DNA from 2 places in the Myceligenerans cantabricum genome. Region 2 is predicted to be linked to the other one. Evidence: riboswitches for the same ligand, from Rfam matches in the RefSeq annotation. Region 2 holds a riboswitch; the other holds the start of a gene.
What was found. Region 2 has a riboswitch for S-adenosylmethionine ahead of metE (5-methyltetrahydropteroyltriglutamate--homocysteine S-methyltransferase). Riboswitches for the same ligand answer to the same signal wherever they lie in the genome.
Positions count from the first base shown of each region.

Region 1 (7,121 bases), 180 kb from region 2:
TGCGCTCGGACCTCGACGTGTACACGACGTTCGAGGGCGACAACCACATCCTCCTGCAGCTCGCGGCGAAGCGGCTCGTGGGTGATCACGGCAAGCGGCTCGCCCGGGCCGCCAAGTCCCCGGCCGGCGTCGCCGGCATCGTGGCCGGCCAGGTGAAGGACACGCTGCTGCACAAGGCGCCGCTGCGAAAGCTCGGCCAGAGCGTGGCGGACGCGGGCGGCGGACGCGCCGCGAGCAACCTGCTCGACGCCGGCACCCAGCGCGCCCTGCTGCAGAGCCGCGTGGACGGCATCGTGCACTCGGTCGCGATGGGGATGCGTCCCGCCCTGGGCATGAAGGACCTGGTCAAGGCGCAGGAGGTCTTCGACGACAACCAGGTCGAGCTCATCGGCTCCTCGATCGCCTGGGCCGAGCTGTTCCGCTGGGACGCGTTCACCACGGCGCTCGGCAAGATCGAGGATCCGGCGACCCGCGCGATCATGACGACGGTCCGGGACGTCTACGGCCTGACCGTCATCGAGCGCAACCTCGACTGGTACCTCGCCAACGGGCGCCTGTCGGCGTCGCGCGCGAAGGCCGTGCCGACGACGATCCACCACCTGCTCAAGAGGCTTCGGCCGCACGCGGTGGACCTCGTGGACGCGTTCGGCTACGGCCAGAAGCACCTCCGTGCGCCGATCGCCGACGGCTCGGAGCGCGTCCGGCAGGACGAGGCGATGACGTACTACCGCGAGCTCGTGGCGTCGGGCAAGGCGCCGCGGTCCGAGAAGTCCCTCCGGAAGACGGCCGCGCGGGGCGCCTGATCCTCGTCCGGGCAGAGAGGCGCGCCGAGCACACCTCGCTCGGCGCGCCTCGTGCTGCCGCGGGACGTGCGGGACGTCAGAGCCAGCCCTTGCGGGCGGCGTGCCAGCCGAGCTGGATGCGTGTCGCCACGCCGGCCGTGTCCATCATGGACTTGACCCGCCGCTGGACCGTGCGGAGCCCCAGCTCCAGGTGCTTGGCCACGGCCTGGTCGGTCAGTCCGGAGAGCATCAGCCCGAGGATCTTCAGGTCCAGGTCGTCCAGCTCGCCGCCGATGCCGTCGGACTGCACCCGCAGCGGCACCGCGTCCCGCCAGAACGCCTCGAAGAGCGCGATGATCCCGTCCAGCAGCCCGCTCTCGTGGATGATCAGCGCGGAGACGGCGTCGACCTCGTCGTTCGACCGGAGCTGGCCCTGCACGGGGACGATGGCGAGCCGCCGGTCGATGACGAACGCCTTGATGGGCACGTCGTCGGCGATGCGGACCTCTTCGCCCGCCCGGACGGCGTCGGCCATCGCCTCGACCGTCAACAGGCCCTCGTCGAGCATCGAGCGGTCCGCGACGGCCCGGTAGCGCACACCCCGCTCGACGGCGTCGTCCTCGGCCGTGTTCTCGTCCGTGCCCATCACCAGGACGGGTGGGCGCAGGAAGGTCTCGACGGTCTCGTGGGCGCCGGCCTGGAGCTGCAGGATGCGCTGCAGCACGGCGTCGGAGCCGCGCACCAGGTCGACGATGTCGCTGGCGGGCCGCATGTCCGCCGCGCGGCGGTACTCCTCCTCGAGGTCCAGCATCTCGAGCTGCGCGGACCGCAGCTCCTCCGTGCGGCGCGAGAGGATCGCGCCCAGGGCGATCTCCGGCGGCGCCGCCTGGAACCGCGAGTTGTCCGTCCCCTGCCGCGCCGCGAGACCGTGCTCCTCGAGGACCTGCAGCACCGCGTAGGCCGTGCCGGGGTCGGTGCCCACCCGGCGGGCCAGCTCGCTCGCGTCGAGCGAGGGCGCGCCGACGAGCTCGCGGTATGCGAGCGCCTGCGTCTTCGACAGACCGAGCACGTTGCCGAACATTCTCACCCTCCAGCAGAAGTGGATGCACCGAGGATGCGGCGAGGATACGCCCCGGCGGGTTACCGCCACGATATTCGATCCGCGCGCGCGTGGGTTCCGCCGCGCCGTGCCCGTGGTGCGGTGCCGGCACAGGCCACGGGCCCCGTACTCCGTCCGCGGAGTACGGGGCCCGTCGTGCGCCAGGACCGACGAGTGCGTCAGCCGTTGGCGGGCGGCGGGGCGGTCGTGCCGCCCGCGGGCGGCGGCTGCACCTCGCCCTGGCCGCCGTGCGCACCGATCTGGCCGGTCGACTCGGAGAGCGCGGCGAGCCACTCCTCCCACCTGGCCCGCATCGGGCCGATGAGACCGCCGCCGACGCCGACGATCAGGATCCCCGCGATGGTCACCAGGACCGCCGTCAGCACCGCCGTCGTCACGGACACCGCGATGCCGACCTGGTTCAGGGCGGCGACGATCCCCAGGAACAGGATCCCGACCGAGGCGGCCTTCGCGACCAGCGGGCCGTACGAGACGCCGCCCATGGTCGACGTGAGCAGGTCCTTCACCGCGTTCGCGATCGCTCCGGCGACCACGACGATGACGATCGCGACCACGAGCTGCGGCAGCCAGCCGACGATCTCGTTGACGATCTGGCTCACCGGGTTGGTCGGCCCGAACGCGCTGAGCGCGAGCTGCAGGACGATGAGCAGGATGAAGTAGTAGATGATCTTCGTCAGCAGCGTGATGGGCTCGACCCCGGACCCGGCGAGCAACCGCCCGGCACCGGCCCGGTCGAGCAGCTTCGTGAAGCCGACGCGGTTCAGGATCATGCCGACGAACCTGGCGATCGCCTTGGCGATGAGCCAGCCGACGAAGAATATGACAAGGAACACGAGAAGCTTCGGGACGAAGCTTGCGACCGAGCTCCACGCACTGGTCAGACCTGATGTCCAGTCCATGATTTCCCCTCTCCCCCTGTGAGATGTCTCGTCGTGCCGGGGTATGTCATCCCCGGACACTTCCGGCACGCGACGAACGTAGCCCGCTGGTGGGCATCACGCGCGCGCAGAAAAGACGGTGAAGGGCAATCAAGTACGCATCACTGCAGGTCAGAAAGATTCTGAGGAGATTTCACCCGGCAGCGGGCGCATTTCCGTTCTTCTGGTTTCTTCTGGAACTACAAGACATTTCGCAGAGTGTAGATCCGCAGGTCAGGCGTCGTCCGGCAGGCATCCGACGGCGTCCGCCAGATAGCCCGCGGCGGCCGTGGCGAGGAGCCCGGCCAGCCCGGAGCCCTCCGGCACCGGCCGCGGGTCGTCGACCACGACCCAGAGCCCGTCGACGACGTCGTACCGCGCCTGCGGGCCGTCGGCGACGAGTGCCCCCACGGCGGCGACCAGCCGCTCCACCTCCTCGCCGGCGGTGCCGACCCCGATGGAGGCGCGCACGGCGCCGGCGTCGAACCCGAGCCGCCCGAGCAGCGGGTGCGCGCAGAACCGGCCGTCGCGCACGCCGATGCCGTGCTCGGCGGACAGGTACGCGGCGACCAGGCCCGGGTCGTAGCCGGTGACGGTGAAGGTCACCACGCCGACCGGGTCCTCGGCGTCGTCCCACACCCGGACCACGGACACCTTGTCGATCGCCTCCAGGCCCGCCACGAGCCGGCGGCGCAACGCACCCTCGTGCGCCCGGACCTCGGCCGGGTCGAGCGTGGCGAGCGCCTCGCAGGCCGCGGCCAGCGCGACGGCACCGATCACGTTCGGGGAGCCGGCCTCGTGCCGGGCGGGGCCCTCGTGCCAGTCGGTCCCCGCGGTGCGCACGCGCCGGACGGCGCCGCCGCCCGCGAGGTACGGCGAGCCGGAGTCGAGCCAGTCGCGGCGGCCGACGAGGACGCCGGAACCGTAGGGCGCGTACGTCTTGTGACCGGAGAAGGCGAGGTAGTCGACGCCGGTGTCGGCGAGGGAGATGCGGCGGTGCGGGACGAGCTGGGCGCCGTCGAGCACGATGCGCGCACCCTGCTCGTGGGCGGCGGAGACGAGCTCGGCGAGCGGGAGGGACTCCCCGGTCACGTTGGACGCACCGGTGACGGCGAGCAGGGCGTACGGCTCTCCGGCCGCGGCGCCGTCGGCCAGCTCCTCACGCAGCCGCGCGAGCGTGGCGGCGACCGTCGTGGCGCCCGTGAGCACGGTGGCGTCGGCGCCCCGCTGCCAGGGCAGGAGGTTCGCGTGGTGCTCGACGTCGAGCACGAGCACGCTGCCCGGGGCTCCGGTGGCCGGGTCGGCGGGGACACAGCCGGCCAGGAGGTTGAGCGAGTCGGTGGTGTTGCGCGTGACGAGCGTCAGGTCGTCCTCGCGCGCTCCGACGAAGTCACCGATCGACCGGCGGGACGCCTCGTACAGGGCGGTCGATACCTGGGACAGGTAGCCCGCTCCCCGGTGCACGCTGGCGTACAGCGGCAGGGTCTGCGCGACGCGCCGCGCGACGGAGTCGAGGGCGGGCGCGGAGGCCGCGACGTCGAGGTTCGCGTACGGGACCCGCCGCCCGTCGACGAGCGGGGCCAGCGTGTCGTGCCCGACGACGGGCAGGAGCGGGGCGACGCCGCCGACACCGGCTTCCCCGTGGGCCTGCCCGGACGCGCGAGCGGGCGTGGTCGTGGTGTCGGTCGTGGCCGTCATGGCGTCCTCCAGCGTTTCCTGGGGGAGTCGTTCCCCGCGCTTGCCGCGAACGGTGTCGAACGCGACCAGGTCGTCACCCGGGGCACCCCACCGCGGTAGGAGGGTTGCCGGCCAGCGAGCCGGGGCTTGTCGCTGGCGCTCATGACCTGGCGACATCCTGCGGTCCGCACGGGGACGCGTCAACGGGTGTCCATATTTTGGTCTCACTGTGTGATCGGCCGGTTCGAGTGACGTACGATCACGTCGACCATCCCGAGCGGGCGAGTGACGTGGCACGTCGACCCCGCAGCAACCCGCGGGCCCTCGCGCGTCAGCGCGAGTCCCGGACCAGGGTGCTCACGCCACGACCGATGGGAGGACTGCCATGAGCAACCCCGAACCTGGCGCCGCCGCGAGCTCCGGTCCGCAGCCGGACGCACGCCCCGCCGCCGGCTACGCCGGAGACATCGACCCGCAGCAGGCCTGGGAGCTCCTGGACAGCGAGCCGGACGCCGTCCTGGTGGACGTGCGCACCGAGGGCGAGTGGCGGACCATCGGCGTCCCCGACGCGGGCTCGCTCGGCAAGCAGGTCGTGTTCGCCGAGTGGGTGCACGCCGACGGCCGCCCCAACCCCGGGTTCCTGGAGGAGCTGAAGGCCGGCGTCGGCGGCGGTGCCCCCGTCGTGTTCCTCTGCCGGTCCGGACAGCGGTCGATCGGCGCCGCGCGGCTCGCCACCAGCGCGGGCATCGCGCCGTCGTACAACGTGCTCGAGGGCTTCGAGGGCCCGGCGGGACCTGACGGCGTCCGCGACCACAACGGCTGGAAGGTCCGTGACCTGCCATGGAAGGACGCCGACGCGTGACGAGGACCGGCGCCTTCCCGCCCGGCGCGGTCCCCGGCGGCTCCGGGCGCAGGCCGCTGCCCGCCACCGCGCGGCCCAGCACGCTCGCCGTGCGCGGCGGGCACGCGCGCACCGACTTCCAGGAGACCAGCGAGGCGGTCTTCCTCACGCAGGGCTACGTGTACGACAGCGCCGCGGACGCCGAGGCCGCGTTCGCCGGCGACCTCGACCGGTTCGTCTACTCCCGCTACGGCAACCCCACGGTGCACACCTTCGAGGAGCGCCTGCGCGTCCTGGAGGGCGCGGAGGCCTGCTACGCGACGGCGACCGGGATGTCTGCGGTGTTCACCGCGCTGGCGGCGCTGGTGGAGTCGGGGTCGCGGATCGTCACCGCACGGGCGCTGTTCGGGTCGAGCGTGGTGATCTTCGACGAGATCCTCGCCAAGTGGGGCGTGCGCACCGACTACGTGGACGGCCACGAGCTGTCCCAGTGGGAGGAGGCGCTGTCGACGCCGGCGGACGTCGTGTTCTTCGAGACGCCGTCGAACCCCATGCAGGACATCGTCGACGTGCGCGCCGTGGTCGGCCTCGCCCGCCGCGCCGGCGCGACCGTGGTGCTCGACAACGTGTTCGCGACGCCGCTGCTGCAGCGGCCGCTGGAGCTCGGGGCCGACGTCGTGGTCTACTCCGCGACCAAGCACATCGACGGGCAGGGGCGGGTGCTCGGCGGCGCGATCCTCGGGACCGAGGAGTTCATCACCGGCCCGGTGCAGACGCTGATCCGCAACACCGGGCCGTCGCTGTCGCCGTTCAACGCGTGGACGCTCCTCAAGGGGCTGGAGACGCTGCCGGTGCGCGTCGCGGCGCAGACCGCGGCGGCGCTGGAGGTCGCACAGGCGCTCGAGGGGTTCGACGACGTCACCGGGGTGCGGTACCCGTTCCTCGACTCGCACCCGCAGACCGAGCTGGCGAGGTCGCAGATGTCGGCCGGCGGGACCGTGGTGACGTTCGACCTGGCGGTCCCCCCGGGGACCGACGCCGACGGTGCGAAGAAGCGCACGTTCACCTTCCTCGACGCACTACGCATCATCGACATCTCGAACAACCTCGGCGACGCGAAGTCCATGGTCACGCACCCCGCGACGACGACCCACCGCAAGCTGGGCGCGGAAGGCCGCGCGGCGGTGGGCATCTCCGGGACGACCGTCCGCCTCTCGGTGGGCCTGGAGGACACCCGGGACCTCGTCGACGACGTCGCCCAGGCCCTCGCCGCAGGCTGACGCCGGCCGCGAGGCGGAGGCGGCGTACGGAGCCGGGGCGCGTAGCGTGGGGGTGTGAGGACCGTGACGCCGTTCGTGTCGATGCTGCGCGCCGACAACCCGGGACCGATGACGCTCGACGGGACCCGGTCCTACGTGCTGCGGGCGCCCGGGGCGGAGCGCTGCGTGGTGGTCGATCCGGGCCCGGACCTGGACGGCCACCTCGACGCGCTGGCCGCGGCCGGGCCGGTCGAGCTCGTGCTGGTCACGCACCGGCACCCGGACCACACCGCCGGGTCGGCCGCCCTGCGAGAGCGGACGGGGGCACCGGTGCGGGCCCGGGACCCCGAGTTCTGTCTCGGCGGGGAGCCGCTGCACGGGGGCGAGCTCCTGCGGGCGGCAGGGCTGCGGATCGAGGTGCTGGCGACGCCCGGGCACACGGGGGACTCGGTGTCGTTCGTGGTCGGCGGACCGGGTGCGGAGACCGTCGTGCTCACCGGGGACACCGTGCTCGGCCAGGGGACC
Region 1 is NZ_BAAHAJ010000013.1:235,370-242,490, reverse strand. Features, by position in the region: gene ACYU96_RS18235 (acyl-CoA dehydrogenase family protein) at 1-803, shown strand, start outside; gene ACYU96_RS18230 (helix-turn-helix domain-containing protein) at 880-1,863, opposite strand; gene ACYU96_RS18225 (membrane protein) at 2,061-2,801, opposite strand; gene ACYU96_RS18220 (aminotransferase class V-fold PLP-dependent enzyme) at 3,054-4,517, opposite strand; SAM riboswitch class IV at 4,549-4,664, opposite strand; gene ACYU96_RS18215 (rhodanese-like domain-containing protein) at 4,882-5,358, shown strand; gene ACYU96_RS18210 (O-succinylhomoserine sulfhydrylase) at 5,355-6,617, shown strand; gene ACYU96_RS18205 (MBL fold metallo-hydrolase) at 6,699-7,121, shown strand, end outside.
Region 1: another riboswitch for S-adenosylmethionine. It lies ahead of ACYU96_RS18220 (aminotransferase class V-fold PLP-dependent enzyme); the one in region 2 lies ahead of metE (5-methyltetrahydropteroyltriglutamate--homocysteine S-methyltransferase).

Region 2 (7,121 bases):
GCGCAGGTACTGCTTCAGGCCCTCGGGGCTCCGGCTGACCAGGCAGAGCTGGTCGCGCGAGATGCGACCGTTGGACCCGTCGGCGCCCGCGTCCCTGGCCTGCCACGAGGCTTCCTCAAGGGTGTCGAAGGCGTCGACGGTCGCCCGGTGGGCCTGCCCGACGGCGACGTCGCCGCGTCCGGGATCGCCCGCCAGCAGCGACTTCGCCTCCGCGACCGCCCGCTCGGCGCCGGCGAGCCGCGCCCGCAGACGCTCCAGGGTGTCGGCCGGCACCGCGACCTGCTCGGACCACTGGACGGTGAATCCGGCGTCCTCGATCAAGGGTTCGAGGTCGGTCACCGCCTGGTCCAGCACCTCGGGGGTGATGCTCGACGCCTCGGCCCGCTCCCTCTCCTTCGCGGCGCGGGCCTTCTTCTCCGCGCGGGTCTTCTTCTCGGCCTGGGCCCGCCGGTACTCCTGTTGCGACGCCTCGGCCGCGCGGATGTTGCGGGCGAGCTCGCCCGACATCCACTCCAGCCCGTCAGCCCATACCTCCACCTCGGTGCGCGCCTCGGCGATCGAGCCGGCGGTGGCGTCCTGAGCCGGTACCTCCGGCACCGGCGCCTCGACGTGCGACTCGGCGGTCGACAGCGTCTCCTCGAGCGCTTGCAGCACACCCTTCTTGGCGGTCTTCCCGGCGGCGGCCGTCTCCTGTCCCTCGTCGATGCGGTCGCCGAGCTCGGCTCGCACCGCCGCGCCGTCGTCGATCAGCTGGACGACGGCGGTCCGGGCGGCGTCGCGCTGCGCCGCGGCGTGCTCCTCCGCCTCGGCCTGGCGGCTCTCGTGCATGCCCCAGGCCGCGCCGACGATCGCCAGTGGTACGGCGAGCGCCGACACGACGATCACGGTCGCGCGGTGACGGCTGAGCACGCAACGCAGTATGTCAAGCCTCGTACCGCTCCGCGATGCCCCGGAGCTTGGCGACGTAGGCCGCGGTCTCGTTCTCGTCCCAGCCGGGGAGGTTGGAGTTGCCCGCGGACAACCCGACCGTGCCGTCGTGCTCCTCGCGCATGATGTCCGCGTGGCCGACGTGGCGTGACAGATCCTCGATGGTGTGCACGACGAGGCGGAACAACGTGGTGTCGCTGTTGTCCGGCCACCAGGGGACCGTGCCGGGGGTGTCGAGCGGCAGGGCGTCGATGTTCTCCTCGGTGAACGCCCACACGCGGCGGTACAGGCCGATCATCCCGGCGAGGGTCTCTTCCGTGGTGAGGTAGAAGTCGGCCTGCGGGTCGGCATCGACCATGTCCTCGGAGACGAGCTCCTCCGGCGTGGGCCATGGCCGGCCCACGACGGCGCCGAGGTAGCTCGCCTCGACGCTCGCCATGTGCTTCACCAGCCCGGCGAGGTTGTTGCCGCTCGGGACGCGCGGCCGTCGCGCCTCCCGCTCGGACAGGTCCTCGACCTTCCACACGAGCGCTTCACGGGAGGAGCGGAGGTACTTCTTGAGGATGCGCTTCTGGAAGTCTTCGGCGGTCTCACGACCGGTGTTCTCAGCCATGCGCACAGCATCACACCGGACACTGACATCCGATCCGGCGGGACCGAGCGCGAGCTCCTGACCAGGGGACCGTGGAAAGTTCCGGCCAAGTGTCGGTGACCCGGTGCAGAGTGGTCGCATGACCGAGACGAGCACCGGCCGCACCGATCCGCCGACCCCTGGGCAGCCGCCCCAGGGCGCACGATGCTTCGGCGACGGCAACCTCCTCTACGAGGCGTACCACGACACGGAATGGGGCCTGCCCGTACACGGCGAGGCAGAGCTGTTCGAGCGCATCGCGCTGGAAGGCTTCCAGTCGGGGCTGTCATGGATCACCGTGCTGCGCAAACGCCCTGCGTTCCGCGAGGTGTTCCGCGCATTCGATCCCGTAGCGGTCGCCGCGTTCGCCGAGCAGGACGTGGAGCGGCTGCTCACCGATGCCCGCATCATCCGGAACCGGATGAAGATCGAGGCGACGGTGGCGAACGCGAAGGCGCTCGTCGCGCTGCACGCCGATGGCCGCACCCTCGACGAGCTGTTCTGGTCGTTCGCGCCCGACGGCGCCCGCGAGCGCCCGCCCCGGTGGACGGACGTCCCGTCCCAGACCGCGGAGTCGAAGGCGCTGAGCAAGGCCCTGAAGAAGGAGGGCTTCCGCTTCGTCGGCCCGACGACGATGTACGCCGCCATGCAGGCCTGCGGCCTCGTGGACGATCACCTGGCGACCTGCCCGGTGGTGGTCGAGCGAGCCGCCGGCCCCGCTGCCGTCAGTCCGCCCGCTCCTGCCCGCTCAGCTTCTGGATCGACGTCATGACCTCTTCGGTGAGCTCGCGCCGCGCCTTCGCGGGCTTCGTCCCTGCCTCGATCTGGCGCGACGGGTCGATCGGCGTCCCGAAGTGCACCTCCACCCGGCCCAGCCGCGGCATCTTGCCGATCGGCTTCACCTTGTCGGTCCCCCGCAACCCCACCGGGATCACCAGTGCCTTCCCGTGGAGCGCCAGCCAGGCCGCGCCGGTGTGCCCCTTGTGCAGCTTGCCGTCCCGGGACCGCGTCCCCTCCGGGTAGATCCCGAAGGCCCCGCCGCGCTGGAGCACGTCGAGCGCGTCGTCCAGCGACCGCTGGCCGGCGCGCGGGTCGTCGCGGTCCACCGGGATGTTCCCCATCTTCGTGAAGAACCACCGGGACAGCGCACCCTTGAGCCCTTTCCCCGTCCAGTACTCCTTCTTCGCCAGGAAGGTCACGTGCCGGGGCGTGGTGATCGGGATGAGGAGCGAGTCGATGAACGACAGGTGGTTGCTCGCGATGATGACCGGCCCACGACGCGGGATGTTCTCGAGCCCGGTCACGCGCGGGCGCAGCAGCACCAACGCCGCGATCGACAGGATGAGTTTCAGTACCCGGTACGTCACGACCACATTGTGCCCTGCGGACCCGGATCCCCAGACATCGGGCGATCCCGTCAACAGCCGGCAACACTCCGTCCAGGCCTCGTCAGCGTGCGGTCACCAGGTAGTCGTCCGCGTCGTCGTCCCAGGCCAGGTCGACCGCGCCGGCCACCTGCGCGGCCTTCGCGAACTGCAGGAACCCCCGGTAGCCGAGCGCCTTCTCGGAGAAGTCCGGCCGTTCCTTGCGCACCGCGTTCTTCAGGCCGGACAGCACGGCGTTCCCACCCGCCCCCTGCACCACGGACCGCAGCAGCGTGAACGCGTCGTCGGCGTCCCCCGCCTCGGGGAGGGAGATCTCGGGGTCCCCCTTCGAGGGCCCGTCGGACAGCACCACGAACTCCCGGTCCGCCAGGAACCGCAGGAACTCGCCGAACGTCCGGAACCCGTAGTCGGACTCGCTGAACGTCGGGTCCTTCCGCACCAGGGTCCGCTTGAGCATCGAAGCGGTCACGGAGTCGGACGACGACGCCTGCATGTCCTTGAGCGTCTGCGCCACCCGCACCTCCATGGTGGGCGACTCGGTGGTCGGCTCGTCGTCGCTGTCGTCCTCCGGGCCGGCTGCCGGCTCGGCGGGCTCCGGCGGGGGCGTCTCCTTGGCCTTCCGCTTCTTGGCCGACGACGTCGCGGTGACCTTCCCCGTCTCGGCGACCTCCTGCTTCGGGCTGTCCGCGGGCTGTGCGCTCGTGGCGGACCCGGCCGGGGGCCGCCGCCGGGCACGGGACTTGGGCGCCTTCGGCGCATGGTCCTCGTCCGGGACGTCGACGCCCTCCAGGCGGTCGTAGAAGAGGAACTCGTCGCAGGCGGCCGGCAGCAGGCGGGACGTGGACTTCTCCACGCCCACCCCGATGACGCGCTTGTTCAGCTCGCGGAGCTTGTGGACCAGCGGGGAGAAGTCGCTGTCGCCCGTGCACATGACGAACGTGGAGATGTAGTCGCGCTCGAAGGCCATCTCGATGGTGTCCACGACCATCTTGATGTCCGCGGCGTTCTTCCGGGAGGCACCCATGCGTTGCGGCATCTCGATCAGTTCGACCTGGTGCCGCGTCAGCGCGCGGCGGTCCTCGTCGAAGTACGACCAGTCCGCGTACGCGCGGCGCACCACGACCCGCCCGCGCACGGCGAGCGCATCGGCGATGGGGCCGAAGTCGAACTGCATGCCGCCCAGGTGCTCCCGGGCGCCGAGCGCCAGGTTCTCGTAGTCGATGAAGACTGCGAGGCGCTCTTCGTTGTCCATGACAACCACCCTACGGGCTACCGCTGACATTGCCGCTGCGCCGAGGTGTGACGACGGTCCGACCCCCGCGCACGACACCCGGCCAGACCTGCCCGTGACCTCGACCCGGCCCCGCCGCCCACCACCCGCGCTCCGCGGCGAACCGCCCCGCCGGACCGGATGTCTCAGCAAGTGAGCACAATTCGGATCGCATCGCGGGCATGTGTGACGATGAAGGCCGTCCATCAAGAGCGGTCGAGAGTCCTGGCTCGTCGACACCGCAGCAACCTGCCACGCCGCACCCGGCGTCCGGACAAGGTGCTAACGCCAGGCGCGATGGGAGCATCATCCATGACTGTCGAGACGCCGCACCCGAGCCGGCCGACGATCTCCTTCGAGCTCATGCCGCCGCGTCGCCCCCACCGCGCGCCGAAGTTCTGGGAGACCGCGCGGCGGCTCGTCGCGACGCAGCCCGACTTCATCTCCGTCACCTACGGCGCGGGCGGCGGCGACCGCGCCACCGCGCGCGACGTCGTGAGCAAGCTGCTGGAGGGCACCCCCGTGCTGCCGGTAGCCCACCTGACCTGCGTCGGCGCGTCCCGTGAGGACGTGTCCGAGGTGATCGGCGACTTCTTCGACGCCGGCGTCCGCACCTTCCTCGCCCTGCGCGGCGACCCACCCAAGGACCAGCCCGACTGGCGTCCCCCGGACGACGGCGTGCACTCCAGCATCGAGCTCGTCCGTCTCCTGCGGGACATCGAGGAGCAGCGCTGCGCCGCGAGCCCGGCGACGGCGATGCGAGGTGCGGCCAAACCGCTCACCATCGCGGTGGCGACGTTCCCGAACGGCAACGCCGACGCCGGCACCACGCGGCAGCAGGAGGTGGCCCGCCTGCTGGAGAAGCAGGAGGCGGGCGCGTCCTTCGCGATCACGCAGCTGTTCTACGAGGCCGATTCGTACACGGGTTTCGTGGAGGCGGCACGGAGGGCCGGCGTCACGATCCCGATCCTGGCGGGGATCATTCCCGCCACCGATCCGCGCCGCCTGCGGCGCGTGGAGGAGCTGACCGGCGTCGTGCCGCCGCCCGACCTGCTCGCGCGGCTCGACGGGCTGCGGCTCGACGACGGCTCGCCCGACACCGAGGCCCAGCACGCCCTCGGCACCGAACGCTCGGTGCGCCTCGCCGAGGCGGTCCTCCAATCCGGCGCACCCGGCATCCACGTGTACACGTTCAACAAGCACCGCCCCGCGCTGGACCTGCTGTCCGGCGTGGGCCTCACGACCGCCTCTGCCTGACGGTCGCGCGGGCGCCTGACGGTCCCGCGACCACGCCGAGGTCCCGCCTCCCCGGAGGCATGTTCACCCATCCAGAGCGGCCGAGAGACCTGGCTCGACGACGCCGCAGCAACCACCCCCGTCCCGGGGGCACGGTGCTCAAAGCCAGGTGCGATGGAGCTCAGATGACTGACAAGACCCTGCCTGACTTCCCGCGTGCCACGGTGCTCGGCTACCCCCGGATCGGGCGGCGGCGCGAGCTCAAACGTGCTCTGGAGTCGTACTGGGCGGGTACGACGACGGCGGACGACCTGGAGCGGACGTCCCACGACCTGCGCCTCGCCACGGTGCGCCGCCTGGTGGACCTGGGTCTGGACCCGGCCGCGGGCGCGGTCCCGAACTCTTTCTCCCGCTACGACCAGGTCCTGGACATCACGACCACCCTGGGTGCGGTCCCGTCCCGTTTCCAGACCGCGGGCAGCTTCTCCGCGGCGGAACCCGCTGCCTCGGCGTCCGGGGCCCGGGGGGTGTCCGGTGAGGTGTACTTCGCGCTGGCGCGGGGGACGAGCGATCAGCCGCCCCTCGAGCTGACCAAGTGGTTCGACACGAACTACCACTACCTCGTGCCCGAGATCGGGCCGGAGACGCCGATCGGCTTCGCCGACGACCGGATCGTCCGCGAGTTCACCGAGGCGGCCCGCCCGACCGACGGCGGCGCGCCCGTCGTCACGCGCCCGGTCGTCGTCGGCCCGGTGACGTACCTGCTGCTCAGCAAGCCGGAGGACGGCTCGCCGGAGAACTTCTCCCCGCTCGACCGGCTGGACGACGTCGTCGCCGCCTACCGCGACCTGCTCGCCGCGCTGGCCGCCGCCGGTGCGCCATGGGTGCAGCTCGACGAGCCCGCGCTCGTCAGCGACCTGATCGGCGTCCCGTTCGACCAGGTGTCCGACGCCGTTCTCCGGGCGTACGCCACCCTCACCGCCCCGGCCGCCGGGGCGGAGCGCCCGCAGATCCTTGTCGCGGCGCCGTTCGGCGACCTGCGGCGCGAGTCCGGCGACGGGCTGGAGCTGCTCGCCGGGACCAGTGTCGAGGCGATCGGGGTGGACCTGGTGCGCGGCGCCGCGCCGTCGGGCAGCCTCGCCGGCCTTGCGTCGAAGACCCTGGTCGCGGGCGTGATCGACGGTCACAACATCTGGCGCGCCGACCTCGCCGCCCGCCTCGGCCTCCTGCGGTCCCTGCGCGGGACGGGCGCCGGAGCGATCGCCGTCGGCACGTCCACGTCCCTGCTGCACGTGCCGCACGACGTCGAGGACGAGCCGCGGCTGGACCCCGCGCTGGCCGGGTGGCTGGCGTTCGCCGACCAGAAGGTCGGTGAGGTGGTCACGCTCGCACGCGGGCTGCACGAGGGCCGCGAGGCGGTGGCGTCGCAGCTCGCCGAGGCGACCGCGGCGGTCACGGGCCGGGCGGACGCGGCCGGCGTCGTCGTGGCCGAGGTACGGGAGCGGCTCGCACGGTTGTCCGACGGCGACTTCGCGCGCGCGCCGTACGCCGACCGGGCGGCCGCGCAGCGGACCCGGCTGAACCTGCCGCCCCTGCCGACCACGACCATCGGTTCGTTCCCGCAGACCACGGAGATCCGCACCACCCGCGCCGCCTGGACCCGCGGCGACCT
Region 2 is NZ_BAAHAJ010000013.1:52,399-59,519, reverse strand. Features, by position in the region: gene ACYU96_RS17500 (M15 family metallopeptidase) at 1-909, opposite strand, end outside; gene ACYU96_RS17495 (DinB family protein) at 923-1,540, opposite strand; gene ACYU96_RS17490 (DNA-3-methyladenine glycosylase I) at 1,659-2,330, shown strand; gene ACYU96_RS17485 (lysophospholipid acyltransferase family protein) at 2,284-2,925, opposite strand; gene ACYU96_RS17480 (NYN domain-containing protein) at 3,008-4,195, opposite strand; SAM riboswitch class I at 4,414-4,517, shown strand; gene ACYU96_RS17475 (methylenetetrahydrofolate reductase) at 4,526-5,470, shown strand; SAM riboswitch class I at 5,535-5,641, shown strand; gene metE (5-methyltetrahydropteroyltriglutamate--homocysteine S-methyltransferase) at 5,635-7,121, shown strand, end outside.